Laspinema palackyanum D2c: one gene and its partner. The protein of the gene in region 1 interacts with the protein of each later gene in a pairwise test. Links are inferred from orthologs where the notes say so. Each region holds a gene or a part of one and is shown on either strand. Other genes may lie near its edges. The genes, in order: lpdA and pcrA.

Evidence for each region.
Region 2: the proteins of lpdA (region 1) and pcrA interact in binary tests that used the Escherichia coli proteins (3 or more experiments, as listed by UniProt). The link is inferred for Laspinema palackyanum D2c from one-to-one orthologs.

The regions. Positions count from the first base shown.
Region 1 is NZ_JAMXFD010000003.1:293,953-302,639, forward strand. Bases 3,062-5,996 are described here. They hold lpdA (dihydrolipoyl dehydrogenase), read left to right. Parts: upstream 3,062-3,781; coding sequence 3,782-5,212; downstream 5,213-5,996. Other genes in these bases: NG795_RS06425 (dihydroorotase), read left to right, coding at 3,062-3,488; NG795_RS06435 (Rpn family recombination-promoting nuclease/putative transposase), read left to right, coding at 5,327-5,996. In the rest of the region: NG795_RS06410 (CPBP family glutamic-type intramembrane protease), read right to left, coding at 1-23; NG795_RS06415 (hypothetical protein), read right to left, coding at 541-687; NG795_RS06420 (histidine phosphatase family protein), read left to right, coding at 708-2,066; more of NG795_RS06425, read left to right, coding at 2,181-3,061; more of NG795_RS06435, read left to right, coding at 5,997-6,103; NG795_RS06440 (hypothetical protein), read left to right, coding at 6,604-8,361. UniProt on the Escherichia coli protein: Lipoamide dehydrogenase is a component of the glycine cleavage system as well as of the alpha-ketoacid dehydrogenase complexes.
Region 2 is NZ_JAMXFD010000021.1:45,519-54,243, forward strand. Bases 3,727-6,699 are described here. They hold pcrA (DNA helicase PcrA), read left to right. Parts: upstream 3,727-4,032; coding sequence 4,033-6,366; downstream 6,367-6,699. Other genes in these bases: NG795_RS20605 (hypothetical protein), read right to left, coding at 3,727-3,781; NG795_RS20615 (hypothetical protein), read left to right, coding at 6,484-6,699. Also shown: NG795_RS20585 (DUF433 domain-containing protein), read left to right, coding at 93-407; NG795_RS20590 (YkvA family protein), read left to right, coding at 808-1,191; NG795_RS20595 (SIMPL domain-containing protein), read right to left, coding at 1,216-1,950; NG795_RS20600 (OmpA family protein), read right to left, coding at 2,083-3,255; more of NG795_RS20605, read right to left, coding at 3,239-3,726; more of NG795_RS20615, read left to right, coding at 6,700-6,924; NG795_RS20620 (WD40 repeat domain-containing protein), read left to right, coding at 7,013-8,029; NG795_RS20625 (FGGY-family carbohydrate kinase), read right to left, coding at 8,117-8,725. UniProt on the Escherichia coli protein: A helicase with DNA-dependent ATPase activity. Unwinds DNA duplexes with 3'-5' polarity. Translocates on single-stranded DNA with 3'-5' polarity. Initiates unwinding more efficiently from a nicked substrate than double-stranded DNA.

The DNA of each region.
Region 1 (8,687 bases):
TTGATTAGCTTGATTGCATCCATTGTCTGTTTTTGCTTCCTCTGGATCCGGTAAGGTTTAATTAAGATTCGATAGTCACTCTGTTGCCAGTTTACCTTGGATCGGAGTCTAAACGTCTGGCTGTCTGGGAAATGGATAAGAGGTGAACAGGAATTACGCATATTTGGAAAAATCACCTAAATCATGTAGAGGCGATTCGCGAATCGCCTCTACATTCGGAGTCTAAACGTCTGGCTGTTTGGAAAAGGGATAAGAATTGAACAGACATTACGCATATTTTGAGCATCAAATCTCAATGTAGAGGCGATTCGCGAATCGCCTCTACATTGGGATTTGATATTGAATTTTGTAGAATTAAGGCTATATTAATCATTGAAATGACTGGAGTTAATTTAATTTAAAATTAGCCGTTTTGCCTGAAACATTTATTGATAAAAACTGGTATATTTAAAGATATTCAAAAAGTGAATCATCAAAGATTACGGGTCAGTTAGAGAATAAACTTTTGGCCTAATTCCGAAAGAAATGCCCCCAACAGCCTTAAATCAGGGGTCTGGTTGAGAGGGAGGGAATAGGCGTCAAGGGGAGAATAAAATTGCGATCGCCTGGTTTAACTGGATACCGATAAGCGGTAAAATGCGATCGATTCTGCCCCTGCGCTTCACTCGCCTTGGGAGTCTGCACCATTTCTGTTGGAGGATAGAACCCTGACTACTCGCGTAATTATTGTCCGTCATGGTCAAAGCACGTTTAACAAAGAACGGCGAATCCAAGGTCGCCTTGATCAATCCGTCCTCACCGAAAAGGGTCGCGAGACGGCGAGTCAAGTTGCGGCAGCCCTCAGTGGCATTTCCTTTGATGCCGTCTACTGTAGTCCCCTGAAACGGGCGAAAGAAACCGCCGAGGCGATCGTTGCTGATTTGGCGGGAGACTCCAAACCCCCCGCACCCCAACCCAACGATAAACTCATGGAAGTGGACTTGCGGTTGTGGGAAGGGATGCTCAGAGAAGAGGTCCAGCAGAAGTTTGCCGAAGATTATCGCTGTTGGCAAGAAAGACCCCATGAATTTTCGATGAATGTTCCCACAGAAACCGGAACTGTGGAACATTTTCCGGTTTTAGCACTGCATGAACAGGCGAAAGAATTCTGGGAGGAAGTCTTATCTCGCCATCCCAATCAAACGATTTTAGTCGTGGGTCATAATGGAATTAATCGCTGTTTGTTGAGTACCGCCTTGGGAATTTCTCCCGAACGGTATCATTCGATTCAACAGTCCAATTGTGGGATTAGTATCCTAAATTTTGGAACCCCAAAACCCTCCTCAAAAGGAAAACTCCCCGTCCAACTCGAATCGATGAATTTAACGAGTCATGTTGGGGAAAAAATGCCCAAACCCAGACCTGGACATATTGGACCCCGACTGTTATTAGTTCGACATGGGGAAACCGAGTGGAACCGGCAACAGCGTTTCCAGGGTCAAATTGATGTTCCTCTGAATGATAATGGTAGAGACCAGTCTAAATGTGCCGCTGACTATTTGCAAGATGTGCAAATCGATTTTGCTGTGAGTAGTTCCATGTTGCGTCCCAAAGAAACAGCGGAAATTATCTTGCAAAACCATCCCAACGTTGAATTAAAAGTGGATGATTTGTTGCGAGAAATCAGTCATGGACTTTGGGAAGGAAAGTTTGAATCCGAAATCGAAACCGACTTTCCCGGAATGTTAGACCAATGGAAAGATAACCCGGAATCGGTGCAGATGCCGGAAGGGGAAAATTTGGAACAGGTGTGGGAACGGAGTATTCAGGCATGGAATGCGATCGTCAAAGCTGCTAAACCTGGAACAACGGGATTAGTCGTTGCTCATGATGCGATTAATAAAGCGCTGTTATGCCATTTCTTTGGTCTGGGTCCTGAGCATTTTTGGAACTTTAAACAAGGGAATGGTGCAATTACAGTGATTGACTACACCCTAGGACCGGATCACCCGCCAGTGTTAGAAGCGATTAATATTACGACGCACTTTGGTGGAATTTTGGACAAGACAGCGGCAGGTGCATTGTAATCCTAAAACTTGGATTAAATTTGGACCAATCTAGGGTTTTCAATCCCTCCCCAATGCACCGGGGAGGGAACAGGAGAGGAAAAGATTGATAGTGTTTGCTGTTGAGTGTTGACTGTGAATGAACTGCTGCAACAAGTTCGGATAATTAACCCGGTTTCGGGAGAGGATACGATCGCCGATGTGTGGATTGCCAACGGTGCGATCGCGCAAATAGCGCCAGAAATTGCTGACTGGGGGAGTGATACTCAAGTACGGAATTGCCAGGGATTAATCTTAGGTCCCGGTTTAGTGGATCTGTATAGTCACAGTGGCGAACCCGGATTTGAGGAACGCGAAACCTTAACTTCATTGATGCAATCGGCAAGAAGTGGAGGCTTTACTCAGGTGGCAATTTTGCCAGATACTCATCCACCCGTAGACAATCCTGGGGGATTAGCATTTTTGCAACAAAAAGTCCAAGGGATTAAAACCTTGAATGACTTGTTGCCTCTCCCCACTCCTTCTCTGCCAAATCTGCATTTTTGGGGTGCATTAACCCTGGGGGTGAAGGGAGAACAAATGACAGAATTAGCCGAATTAGAGGCATCTGGCATTGTGGGATTTGCCGATGGTCAACCCATTGCTGATTTAGCACTGCTGAGGCGGATTCTGGAATATTTGCAACCCTTGGGTAAACCTGTGGCACTGTGGGCTTGTAGTCGTAAGTTAGCAGGAGATGGGGTAGTGCGGGAAGGGACTGCCTCGATTCGCTTGGGATTGCCAGGGAATCCAGCGATCGCAGAAACCTCGGCATTAGCAGCATTGCTGGAAATTGTTGCAGCAACGGGAACGCCGGTTCATATCATGCGGGTATCTACCCAACGCGGTGTGCAACTGATTGAATCTGCCAAGGCGCAAGGATTACCCATCACTGCGAGTACCTCCTGGATGCACTTGCTGGTGAATGCTGCACAGATTAACAATCCAGAGATTTTTACTCCCTACTGTCCCAGTCTGCACTTAGAACCGCCTATTGGGAATCCCCAGGACCAACAGGCATTGATTGCCGGAGTCAAATCTGGGGTGATTGATGCGATCGCCGTTGATCATACCCCTTACAGCTACGAAGAAAAAACCGTCGCCTTTGCCGAATCCCCTCCCGGTGCGATCGGACTAGAATTGGCATTACCGTTATTGTGGCAGCATTTAGTAACCACAGAGAAGTTATCGCCGGTGGAATTATGGCGGGGGTTGAGTAGCAATCCTGCCAAATGCCTGCAACAAACCCCAGTGGCGATCGCACCCGGTACAGCGGCAGACTTAACTTTATTTGACCCTCAACAGTCTTGGCGGGTTACGGGAGAGAGTCTGAAATCCCTGTCAAGTAACACCCCTTGGTTAGAACGAGAGATTACAGGACGGGTGGTGGAGATTTGGTGTTAGGGGAGAGGCGGGAGATGGGGAGGAAAGCACCATTCTCAACTCCGGCGGGGGTTCAAACCCCCGCCTCATAGCTAAAGTCGGTTAAAAACCGACTAAAAAACCCACGGGATAAGACTTTCAGTCGGTTTCAACCGACTTAAGTTGTTAGGCGGGGGATTTATCCCCCGCCGGTTGGTGCCACGGGTCCAAGATGTCAGTATTACAAACTTTCCCATCTCCCCAAAATCTTGCCTCATATCCCCCCGCCATTTAACAATGAGAACAATCAACAACGCGGATCAGGAGAAATTTCGGTGAGTCAAGGATTTGATTACGATTTAGTGATTATTGGCGCAGGAGTGGGGGGACATGGTGCCGCCTTACACGCCGTAAAATGTGGCCTAAAAACGGCGATCGTCGAAGCTGGGGTGATGGGAGGCACCTGCGTCAATCGTGGCTGTATTCCCTCAAAAGCCCTGCTTGCAGCCTCGGGACGAGTGCGAGAGTTGCGGGATGCTCATCACTTGAAGACCCTCGGCATCCAACTCGGTGGCATCTCCTTCGATCGCGAAACCATCGCCAATCATGCCGATAATACCGTTTCTAAATTGCGTGGCGAATTGGTCAATAGTCTCAAACGCCTGAATGTGGATGTGATTGAAGGGTGGGGAAAACTCGCCGGAAATCAAAAAGTTGTCGTCGAAACCGCTAACGGTGAAAAGACAATTACGGCTAAAGATATCATGTTAGCACCCGGTTCCGTGCCTTGGGTTCCCCCTGGGATTGAAGTCGATGGCAAAACCGTTTTTACCAGTGATCATGCGATTAAATTGGACTGGTTACCCCAATGGATTGCCATTATTGGCAGTGGTTATATCGGGTTAGAATTTGCTGATATTTACACTGCCTTGGGTTCGGAAGTCACCATGATTGAAGCGTTGGATAGACTGATGCCAACCTTCGATCCGGATATTGCCAAACAAGCGCAACGAGTGTTAATTGCACCTCGGGACATTGAAACTCGCGTGGGAGTTTTAGCGGCAAAAGTCACTCCCGGTGCTCCGGTGGTGATTGAATTAATGGACCCCAAAACTAAGGAAGTTGTAGAAGTCTTAGAAGTGGATGCCTGTTTAGTGGCAACGGGACGAATTCCGGCGACTAAAAACTTAGGATTGGAATCCGTGGGTGCAGAAACCGATCGCCGAGGGTTCCTGCCGGTGAATGATGCGATGCAATTGTTAGCTGGGGGTGAACCTGTTCCTCATGTTTGGGCGATCGGCGATGCAATGGGTAAAATGATGTTGGCACACGCTGCATCTGCACAAGGGGTTGCCGTGATTGAAAATATTTGTGGACGTCCACGAACCATTGATTATCGGAGTATTCCTGCTGCTGCCTTTACCCATCCCGAAATGAGTTTTGTGGGATTAACCGAACCCGCTGCCGAAGAATTAGGCAAAGAAGAGGGATTTGAAGTTGCCGCAGTGCGGACTTATTTCAAAGGTAATTCCAAGGCGATCGCCGAGGGAGAAACCGATGGGATTGCTAAAGTCATTTATCGCAAAGATACCGGAGAAATTCTCGGCGTCCATATTTTTGGCTATCATGCCGCTGATTTAATTCAAGAAGCTGCCAATGCGATCGCCAATCGTGAATCCGTCAATGAATTAGCCTTTAGCGTCCATACCCACCCCACTCTTTCCGAAGTCCTGGATGAAGCCTATAAACGCGCTGCCACCGTGTAACCCTTCACCCTAATCGGGACAACTACTTAGGAAAAAGCCCGCACCAGTGCGGGCTTTGTGTTATTTTAGACATGAATAAAAATCAACAATTCATCATCAAAATAAACTGTCACCATGTATGATAACATCTGTAAGTTCCTAGCGGAACATTTTAGCCTAGATTTTGCCCGATGGTTTGTGGGACAAGCCATTGAATTAACCGAACTCAGTCTTAGGGAACTCTCCCTAGAACCGATTCGCGACGATTCCCTGATTTTACTGCAAGCGGAAAACTTTATTCTCCACCTAGAATTCCCAACCAACCCGGACCCCCAGATTCCCTTTCGGATGGCAGACTATCGTGTGAGGGTTTACGGATGCTTCCCTGAAAAAGAAATGAGACAGGTGGTGATTTACCTCAAACCCACTGACTCTCCCTTAGTCTATCAAAATCAGTTTAATTTGGATAAATTCCACCATGAATTTGAGGTGGTTCGGTTATGGGAACAACCGACAGAACTGTTCTTAAATTCACCGGGTTTACTCCCCTTTGCCGCCTTAAGTCGTACCGATAACCCCCTGGCGGTGTTAATGCAAGTGGCGCAGTCTGTGGAACAAATCGAGGACCCAGAAGAACAGGCTAATATTGCTGCCGCTTCCTCGATTCTGGCTGAGTTAATATTGGATCAAGAATCCATTCAACGGATTTTAAGTAGGGACCTCATGGGCGAGTCGTCCATGTATCAATCCATTTTAGACGAAGGGTTAGAAAAGGGTATCGAACAGGGTCGTCAACAAGGTTTTGAACAAGTTGCCATGAATCTGTTCCGCAGTGGAATGCCAGGGGCACAAATTATCAACGTAACGGGGTTAACTCGGGAACGAATTGAGGAACTGACAAGGGAGACTTAAAATAAAAGCGGGGATTTCAATCCCCGCTTTTTACTGAATTGGAACCTCAATAAATTGGCAAAATTTTGTCAACGATTCTATAGCGACTCTATTAGGAATTTGACGATTTGGAGAGAAAACTGACGGTTTACAACGGGATGGAGGATTAGGGGGTGGATTGAATCCCAGAGGAGAGAGGGGCATAGGGGCCAAACCTTCTCCCGCGAACAGATTCATAAACGGTGGTCCCCCTGTGTCCGGGTTATGATGCAGATGAAAGAGACAACAGCGTACCCCAGAGAAAACCCAGCCGCTAGGGAATCAGGAAATCCCAGCGATCGCAGGATTGCTCCTAAATCTAGTCATAACCCGTAGTTTTGCTCAAAAAGAGGTCCGGGGAGGAGTCATCAAGGTAGTTCAGGGAGTGGGATGAGAAAATGAGCTTGGTGAGTAGAAATAAAAGATTTTAATAGAGTCCGTTTTCCGCTACAGTGATTTATACTCTTTCTGCAAACCCACCCATGCTCAATCTAATGAAATGGTTGCGAAAGCCGATTAATTTGGTGTTAATCGGGGTCGCATCTACCCTATTTGTCATCTCTCAGATGACCGTTTCTCAAGCCTTCACCCCCGATGAAAACCATTATGAAATCTGGGGGTCCGATCAGTCCAACTCAGTCCCTAATGTGGAAAATTTCGGCTTGCAAGGGGGATTAGTTTGGATTTGGGATAGTCAAGACCTAGAACAACAAATTGAATCAGGGGTTGCTGCTCAACCTTTAGGTTGTGATGGCCAAAATCGCCCCGGAGATGGCCCTTGTGATCTGAATGTCGTTTTTCCGCGCAACTTGGCTGAATACGACCAAAACCGCCCGACAGGGAAAACCCTAGGGGACTTACCGGGCTTTGGTCGTTTACATGGGATGTTAACTGACCCTCAAAATAAATATCTCAATGTGAACTTATTCGCGCCAGGGGGCGGTTATGTCGGCATTATCGATGGCGAAACCAAAGAGGCGATCGCCCTATTCCGTGCCACTGCCACTAACGGCAGTGGCCCAGAACGTTCGGTGCATATGTCCTTTTGGAACTCTGACGGCAGCGCTCTATTACTAGCCAACTTAAACGGTAAATTATTAGAACGCATTGATATCGTCCGCGATCGAGAAGGCAAAATTATTGATGCGATTTACGACAAAACCGCCTCGTTGGGTGTGGGGAAAGGAATGGAAGTCCTCGACTCCGCCAAAGTGTATCGGGGCAAAAACGCCCACAATCATGATTTACTAGGAAAAGTTGTGGGCAACTATAACCCCACAGCCCTCGCTGATTTGACTCCCAGTGGTCAATGCAAAGAAAATGGCTGCACTGCTGAGAAAAACGCCAGCCAAGGGGGACGACCCAATAACCTCATTATTTGTCCCATTATCTCTAGCTTAGATCATGCCTACATTACCCTCGGCGCAGGGGGTCTGTTAGTCGCTAATACCAAAACCACTCCCATGAGTATTATCGGGGAATATAGCTCGGAACTCATTAACGGTGCCGGTTGTGGGGGGGTCGAAGTAGACGGCAACATCTGGTTAAATGCTGGGGTATCTGCCTCTGATGCAGGAGCAACCCAGTCCACCTTTAGTCTATACACTATCAATGATCGGGCATTTAGTAATCGTCCCAATCCGCCCAACAGTCCGGCCCCGGTTGTGGTGTATAAAGACTCCAGCAACACGGCTACAAATGGTAACACAAGTGGAGAGGCGACGAATACCACAGGACAGTTCCCGGGGATGACGACTCGTCATGACAGTCATGGCATGGCTGCTACGGTTTCTCGAACTTATATCCACACCACGGACCGGATTCAGAACCAGATTCAGGTGTTTAACAGCCAAACCTTAGAACAGACTGACTATGACCTCACTTCAGCCGATGGGAAAGGGAATGGTGTAGGAGCTTGTGCGGCTGCTTCTATCACCGATGATTCTAACTTACCCACTAATGATCCCGCGCCTGACTTAATGGAAGCGAGTCCTGATGGCAAGTATTTGTTTGTCGCTTTCCGGGGACCGCTTCCGGTTTCTGTGGGACACTCTTCCCAAGGGAGTTGTCCGGGGGTCGGTGTGGTTGAACTCACGGAAAATGGGGCATCGGGTCGCTTGGTCTCGGTCCTGCGGAGTTCTAATGTAGCGGATAGTGCGATCGCCGCCCTTGCCGGATCTCATGAATATCAAGGCAAGGAACATAGTGATATGCATGGTGTCGCCATTCGTCGCAAATAAGAGCAAATTGAGGTAAACCCGCCGAGGCGGTTGGGGGACATCCCCATTTGCTCAGTGTGCCTTCATCCCTATCCTTGTCAAGGTTTATTTGTAGGGGCGATTCGCGAATCGCCTCTACATTCCATCACGCTTTTGCGTCAGGAAATTTATCACCTTGACAGGGGAGAAAGCGAATCGCCTCTATATGAAATAATGTGAGAAATAAGGGCGGTATCACTTCCGGATTTCCCGTAATTTCCCCAGGCTGAAATCGGCGGCGATTTTACGGGCGATCGCTCTGAGTAGATAAACCGATTGATAGCATAAGGAATAATACTATCTTTGAG
Region 2 (8,725 bases), on another replicon or contig:
GTGTAATGGTGTGGGTGGGGGTGGTCCATCGCCCTTACATTTTATGTTAAAATAGCCCAAAAAAGCCGCAAACCTAAGCAATCCTTAAAATCATGGAAAAGGTAATTTCAGAACATATTGAAATCACTCCCGGCGTTTGTGGAGGTAAACCGCGAATTGCTGGACATCGGATTAAAGTGCAAGATATTGTAATTTGGTCGGAAGAAATGGGAATGTCTCCCGATGAAATCCTCTATCATTACCCCTCTATTACCTTATCAGATGTCTATGCCGCCTTAGCCTATTATCACGACAATCGAGAAGAAATCAGACACCAAATTAGAGAAGATGAAGCATTTGCCACAGAAATGGCATCCAAAACCCCGTCACTCCTTCAAGAAAAACTAAAGTCCCGAAGAAATGCCTAAAACCATCTGCTTTCATTGAGATGAAGTCAAAAATTTTTCTAACTTTTGGTGAGGACCAGAAACCGGGTTTCTTGCCTGAATTTATAGCAATTAGCCGAGAGTTTGTTCAGAAACCCGGTTTCTAACCTTTGCGGGGAACTAGAAACCAGGGGGATTGCTTCAATTTAGGGATTTCAACCGCTGATTGTTAATCGGGTTATTTTCCTATAAAAAAGTTCCGGCGCGATCGCTGGCGAGACGAAAACTGATGATATTTGAGGCAGAATAGCCGGTAATGGTAGGCGCTTCGCTGTCATTTGCTGGCGATCGCCTCCCTTTGTTGTACCTCTGGGAATAGGTAAACTAATCTCGGGAGGGCGATCGCAGATATAATACGAAGAACCCATCCAACCCTCAACCTATGCAGTCCTTAAAACAGTTTGCCCGTAAACTTAAAACCGAAACCTACGCCATTTATTTAGCCAGTAAAGACCCCCGAGTTCCCTGGTATGCTAGAGTGCTGGCTGCTGCGGTTGTCGCCTATCTTTTTAGTCCCATTGACTTGATTCCTGATGCCATTCCAATTCTGGGTTATTTAGATGATTTAATTTTGGTCCCCCTGGGAATTTGGATTGTGCTAAAAATGATTCCCCCCCAGGTGATTGCTGAATGTCGAGAACAGGCAGAAGCAGCTAACCAGCAGGGAGTTCCTACAAATTGGGTAGCTGCTACAATTATTGTTCTCCTCTGGATATTTTTGGGAATGTTAGTCTTCCACTGGATTGGTAGCCTTTTAACCTCGTAAAGAAGGAAGCTATGCTATTATATTTTAATAGCTAATGTCCAAAGTGACAGAAGCAGAAACCTCCCGATCGCCTCCAATAACTGGGGTGGAAAAATCGGCTGCCCCTTCCATGCGTGAGAACATCGGTTGTGGATAGGGCATGGCGGAATTAACTTGAATTTTGACAATTTCTCGCCGAGTGAGATTGAGTTCAGATAAGATGGTATCCGCTTGGGTAAGGGCGTCTTGGGTGGCGGCGCGAATTGCTTGCTGGCGGGCGGTTTCCATTACTGCATCGGCAGCGGTGAAAGTCACCCCATCAATGCGAGTTGCACCGGCATTGACTGCTTCATCCAACAAAGTTCCGGCGCGATCGGTGGGGAGACGAAAGCTGACGATATTTGAGGCAGCATAGCCCGTAATTGTAGGTGCTGCGTTGTCATTACTGCGATATACCGGGTTGAGTTGTATGCCGGTGGTTTGGAGTTTCTCCACATTGCGCGATCGCAACAGTTCCACCAAAGCTTGCGATCGCCTTGCTACCTCTTGTTGTACCTCTTGGGCGGTTTTTCCCTGCACTTCCACCCCTAACCTCACCTCGGTTAAAGAGGTGGGAATGCTGACAGTTCCCTGTCCCGTGACGGTGAGGTTGCGAGAGGGTTGTTCCTGGGCAGAAGCTACATCCATATTAGGGGTAATCCCAAACATCCCCAAGGCGAGGGCAACAGCGGCGATCGGACTGAAAACGTTGAGTTGGGTTGGCATGAATCGATTGATCATGATAGGCGTTCCGGTTAGACTTCTTGATAAGAACAGTCTGACACTTTTGCGATGAGTGCGATCGCCCGGTTACAGTTTTGGAAACTCATTTTTGTTTAAAACCCTCCTACTGGGGATTAAATCCCCTAAATTTTAACGTAAACCGGCATTGGTCTGAGCATAATTCAAATTATTTTGATATTCTCCCACCTTTTGTTGAGCGGTTGCATAATTGGCGTTATTTTCTGGAACGACTTGCAGGAATGCGATCGCCTCTTGCCATTGCTTGGCGACTTGTAACCACTGTTCGGGAGTTTTAGCAGTTTGGGTGAGGGTTGCTGCACTGGTTGCCTTCTTCATTGCTTCCCCAAAGGAGTCGGAATTGGGCGGAATTTCCACAGTCCGAGTTTCAGTTTGAATGGTAAATTCAACCCGCCGATTTTTTTCTCGTCCTTGGGGATTATCAGAACCATCGGGATTGGTATTCGGGGCGATCGGTTTACTTTTTCCTAACCCTTGAGTTTGGATGCGGGTTGGTTCTGCTTGAAAATTATTGACAAAATAATATTTCACTGCCGCTGCTCGTTTTTGCGACAAGTCTATATTATACTCGTCGGTTCCTTTGCTGTCTGTATGTCCATTAATCAAGACCCGGGCATCCTTAAAATGGGTCAGCACTTGATTAACTTTTTCCAAGGTGGGTTTAGCTGCCGCCCGAACGGCATATTTATCAAATTCAAATAAAATATTGTCGGAGAGATTAAATTTAATCCCTTCTATGGTGGTTTCCGCATTTAATTCGGTGAGGGTTTGTTCCACCTCCGTTGGCGTCGGTAACACCGTTTCCACCATAATTCGAGTTGAATCCGTCGGGTCTTGTTCCGCAGGACCTACAGGCGGTTTCGGTGGCGGTTCTACTTGGACTGAGGTCGCCGGGGGAAGAGTTTCTGTTGTTGTTGAACTCGGTTGTGGTGCTGTTTCTACAGAAGTAGAACTCGGAGGGGTTGCCGTTTCTACAGAAGTAGAACTCGAAATGGTTGTCGATTCTACGGAAGTAGAACTCGAAGGCGTTGCCGATTCTTCGGTTTGAGTTTCACTGACAATGGATGGATCAACGGTGGTGGTTGTGGTGGTAGGTGATTCCAGGTCAAATGTGCTGGGAGGAACCTGTTCAATGGGTTCTATTTCTAATTGGGTGACGGGAACTGGAACGATTTCAAATGTGGTAACTTTCGGTAAGTTTTGAAAGCGATTTTGGCAAGCGGTGCCAATCAACAGCAAGCTAGAGGCGATCGCCAGTTGTAGCCGTTTAATTTCTAGGTGCATTTTGCCCCTCCCGAGGAACTCTAACGTTTTTTATTTCTAATGTTATGAGCCTTGTGCGAGAATAGCCTCTTTGTGTTTCGTAATAAGTTACTGTTTTGAGTCCGATATAAGCAGCTTCGGGGGATAATCGACCAATAAACACAAATTTGCCGTTAAGAGTCGTACCCGGTTGAATTTGAATGAGTGGATTATCTGGAGGGATGGCTAGACGATATGTATTTCCTTCGTCATCATAGAGAATAATATTCTCTTTTTTTGTATCAATATTGATAACTTCCCGGCGACCATTAGTGATGGATACCGTCGCGATGGTGCTATCTTCAGCTAGGGTAATTTCTGTCAAGCGCATTACCAATTCGCTTGCATTCACTTGTAAATCATAACTTTCGCTCAGGATGCGGGGACGGCGAGGGGATTGAGTGGTTGCGGGTGCGCCTCCGGGGAGTTTTTGTGCCAAGGGGTTAGAATCACACCCCACACAGACCAAGGAGAGGAAGGCGATCGCGGCGAACAGGCGAAGGTTCATAGATGCGCGGTTTTTAAGATTAATTGATTATTGTACTTGATATGAGTGAATAGGTTAATTAATGAATATTAAAGATTTATTAAGTTATGGGGTCTTGCACTTCAAAACAGAAAATTAGAAGGATAAATGCCCAAACCCTTAGAATGGGTGACTCTCTTGCCTCTATTCGTTCCAAAGGTCCCCAAATTTGGTAAAATTGAAGGGCAGATCTAACCTAGACTCAGCCCTTACCGCTTTTGCTTCGTTCAACCATGACCTCAACCCTTGACTTTCTGGCCCATCTGAACCCGAACCAACGTCGCGCTGCGGAACATTTCTGTGGCCCCTTGTTAGTCGTTGCTGGGGCGGGTTCGGGCAAAACTCGGGCGCTGACTTATCGAATTGCTAATTTAATTCGCAGTAATCAAGTCCATCCGGACGATATCCTGGCGGTCACTTTTACGAATAAGGCGGCCCGGGAAATGAAGGAACGAATTGAGAAGATTTTTGCCGATAGTTTGGCGGAACAAAAGTATGATAAGCCGTTTTCTGCCTTAGAACCCGCCGAACAAACTCAGGTGCGATCGCAGGTTTGGAGAAATAGTATTAAACCCCTGTGGATTGGCACGTTTCATTCCCTTTGTTCCCGAATTTTGCGCTACGATATTGAAAAATTCAAAGATGAAAATGGTCGCCAATGGAACCGCAAGTTCTCTATCCTAGATGAGTCAGATGTTCAAACGGCCATTAAGGATATTGTCCTCAAGCAGATGAATTTGGATAGCAAAAAATTTGAGCCTCGCAAAATTCGGTATGAAATTAGTGGGGCGAAAAATAAGGGTTGGTCGGCGCGGGATTTAGAGGCGAATGACCCGACCAATTACCGCAATCGCAAGGTGGCGGAGATTTATAGTCGGTATCAGGATACTTTGGCGGCGAATAATGCCCTAGATTTTGATGATTTGATTCGGATTCCTGTGGAACTGTTCCGGCAGGATGCTCAAGTTTTGGATTATTGGCATCGCAAGTTTCATCATATTTTGGTGGATGAATATCAAGATACCAACCGCACTCAATATGATTTTATTCGGATGTTGGTGACGAATGGAAAAGCGGCGAAGTCATTTGATAAATGGGAGAATCGGTCGGTTTTTGTGGTGGGGGATGTAGACCAATCGATTTATTCCTTTCGGATGGCGGATTATACCATTTTGTTGGAGTTTCAGGAAGATTTTGGGGATGGGTTAGAGGATGACGAGACCCAAACTTTGGTGAAGTTGGAGGAGAACTATCGATCGCGAGAAAATATCCTCGAAGTTGCGAATAAGCTGATTGAGAATAATACAGAACGCATTGAGAAGGTATTGCGTCCGACTCGGGGGGAAGGGGAATCGATTATCTGTTATCGAACCGAAAATGATTTAGATGAAGCACAATATGTAGTGAATCAAATTCGGATGTTGCAAAATCAGCATCCGGAGTTAGATTGGGGTTCGTTTGCGATTTTGTATCGGACCAATGCTCAATCGCGATCGTTTGAGGATGTGTTAGTTAAATTGAATGTGCCCTATCGAGTGGTGGGCGGTTTGAAGTTTTACGATCGCAAAGAAGTCAAGGATGCCGTCGCCTATTTACGCGCCGTTGCTAACCCCTCGGATTCGATTAGTTTGCGCCGGATTATTAATACGCCGAAACGCAGTATTGGCAAAACTACTTTAGAACGTCTCGATGAGGCAGCAAAACAGTTAGGCGTCCCCCTGTGGGAAATTCTCAGTGATGAGACTTCGGTAAAAACCCTGGCAGGGCGATCGGTGAAACAAGTGCTACAATTCTCTGAATTGATATCCCGATGGCAGGCGCAAGTGGAAACTTTACCGGCGATCGATATCCTCAAAGGGATGATGGAAGAATCCGGTTATATGGAATTCCTGAAACTGGAAAACACCGATGAAGCGTTGAACCGGATGGCGAACATTGAACAGTTGTATAGCGCGACGATGCAATATGCCGAAGAAAACGAAGATAATTCTTTAACAGGATTTCTCTCTAGTGCCTCCCTTGCTTCGGAGTTAGATAATTTAGAAGAAGGGGAACAAGCGGTATCTTTATTAACCATTCATTCTGCCAAAGGGTTGGAATTTCCCGTGGTCTTTTTGGTGGGAATGGAAGAGGGATTATTCCCGAATTTCCGCAGTATTAATGACCCGCGCAGTTTGGAAGAAGAACGGCGACTCTGTTATGTCGGGATTACTCGCGCCCAGGAACGACTATTTTTAACTCATGCCTTAGAACGGCGCTTGTGGGGGTCTTATGAACGCGCTCAACCCTCGCGATTTCTAGCAGAATTACCCCGGGATTTACTGCAAGGAAATTCAGTACCCAAAGAACGAACTCGCCGCAGTTCTGGGGCGGCAAAAACGCCCAAGGGGGCATCGGCAATGGTGGATTGGCAGGTGGGGGATATGGTGGTTCATGATACGTTTGGTCCTGGGGAAGTGTCTCACGTTTTCGGTTCTGCTACTAAGATGTCGTTAGCGGTTAAATTTATGCGAGGAGGGCAAAAAATTATCGACCCGCAAACGGCACCGATGCAAAAAATAAATTAATTCCCGGAACTAAAAATCCGGGAAAGCGTCTGGAAACGGCCTGGATTGTAGACCGTGGAAGCGTGACTCAAACAACAGACCCTAATTGCGATCGCACAGATTAAACAGATTAAACAGATGGAAAGAGGACTGATGTGGTTACCCTTGCTGGCCCTATTTATAGGACTCGCTTGGGCGGGATGGAACGAATATCAAAAGGTAGAAGCTTATCGGATTTGGGCGCAGGGGTTCGATCGCACCAAGTATGATATTTATGCGGTATTGGGAGAGAAGGGCGACTCCCTGACTTGGGGAAAACCCACCCGCAAAGGTCCGGTGAATCAACAAACCTTTTCCTTAAAAGAGGTACAGTCATTACAGTTGCTTGTCAATCAGCAACCCGTGGCGGTTGATTCTGTGCCGGAAAATCTCAAAGCTAAAACGATCGCTTTAGAATTTGTGTTTCCATCCCCCAAAAATTCAGTGCAGATTCCCTTTACCGAAGTAGCGATCGCCGTGGAATGGACAAAGTATTTACAACAACAGTGGCAAAAGTGGCAGGAGGGGACGGTGGATTAAGTCAACTCTTTCCTCAAAACTCCGTGAATCTAAACTCTAAAATAGTGTTAGATCCTAGGTGAACACTTAATTTTCTAATGAAGCCAATATGACCTTAAAACCATCGTCCTGGAAAAAATTTAGTGCTTTAGTCGTAGCTGGAATCGCAACCCTCGGGGCGATCGACCTGCATTTTCTAACCAGTGTCCCCCCAGTATTGGCACAGCAGCGTAGCGCAAACTCCCAACTGTTAAGAACCATTGGCGATCGCGCGTTCCCGATTTTTGCCGTTGCCTATAGTCCCATTGCCCCAGTTGTCGTCAGTGGCAGCAATGAAGATACCATCAAATTTTGGAATGCCGACACCGGAGAACTGAATTATACTGCTGCGGTTCATTTAGATGACGTGAGGGCCTTGGATATCTCTCCCAACGGTCAAATCCTAGCCAGTGGTAGCGATGACAACACCGCCAACCTGTGGAACATGGAAACAGGACAGTTGATTTATACTCTTTATGGTCATACAAAAGGGGTAAAAACCGTGGCATTTAGTCCCGATGGCCGGACTCTCGCCACCGGCAGTTGGGATAACACGGTTAAACTCTGGAACGTCGAGAATGGGCAAATCATTCGCACGTTGAGTGCCCATGAGGACGGAGTGGAGGCGGTTGCCTTCAGTCCCAATGGTGCAACCCTGGCATCCGGGGGACTGGATAACAATGTCAAACTCTGGAACCTGAATACTGGAGAGTTAATTACTACAATTCCCGCCCATGATGATTGGGTGAGTTCCGTTGCATTTACCCCCGATGGACAAACCCTTGTTACGGGCAGTTATGATAATACTGTCAAGGTTTGGGATGTGAATCGCGGCCAATTGTTGCGGACCCTAACTGGTCACTCCTTCCCGGTGTATCAGATTGCAATTACCCCCGATGGGCGCACGGTTGCCTCCGTTAGTGACGATCGCACCGTCCGACTCTGGGATATCGCCAGTGGCAGATTAGTGGAAACCCTTACGGGACATGAGAAATCCATCTTTTCTGTTTCAATGGGACCCGAGGGCAGACGATTCGCGACTGGGGGGAATGACAATACGATTAATATCTGGGAATTAGGTCGGTAATTGACGACAAATCGAGGTTGTTGTAGGGGCGCAATGCTTGCGCCCCGAGTAAAGGGCGCAAGCATTGCGCCCCTACAAAACAGGGCTTTATCCCCGGTCCTGCATTCGGGCCAATAATGCGGCACCATAGGCCGCTTCGGTGTGAGTTGGGGTCATTACGGGAACATTCAGCCGACGTTGACGAATGGCAGTCCAGATGGGGTTTTTGGCCCCGCCACCAGCGGTGTAAACTCGCTTGATTCTGGTGGCCCCAAATTCTTGTAACAGTTCATATCCCCGCGCTTCAATCCGGGCCATGCTTTCTAATAATCCATGCAAAAATTCCACATCAGAGTTAGGACGGGGTTCTAATCGTGGGGGGAGTTCGGGATTATTTAACGGAAACCGTTCCCCGGGTTTGAGGAGGGGATAATATTTCAGAGGACTTTCGAGGTTTGGGTCAATGCTTTCGCTGAATTCTGTCAGTTGCCGATCACTGAAAAACTGACGCAGAACCGCCCCTCCAGTATTCGATGCACCCCCCGTCAGCCATAAATTGCCGAGACGATGACTATAAATCCCGTAGCGCGCATCATCGACGCGATCGCGACTTAACAGCTTGAGCACCACGGTTGAACCCAGGGACGTTACTGCTTCTCCTGGTTCCCGGGCACCGGAGGCTAAAAATGCGGCAATACTGTCTGTAGTTCCGGCGCA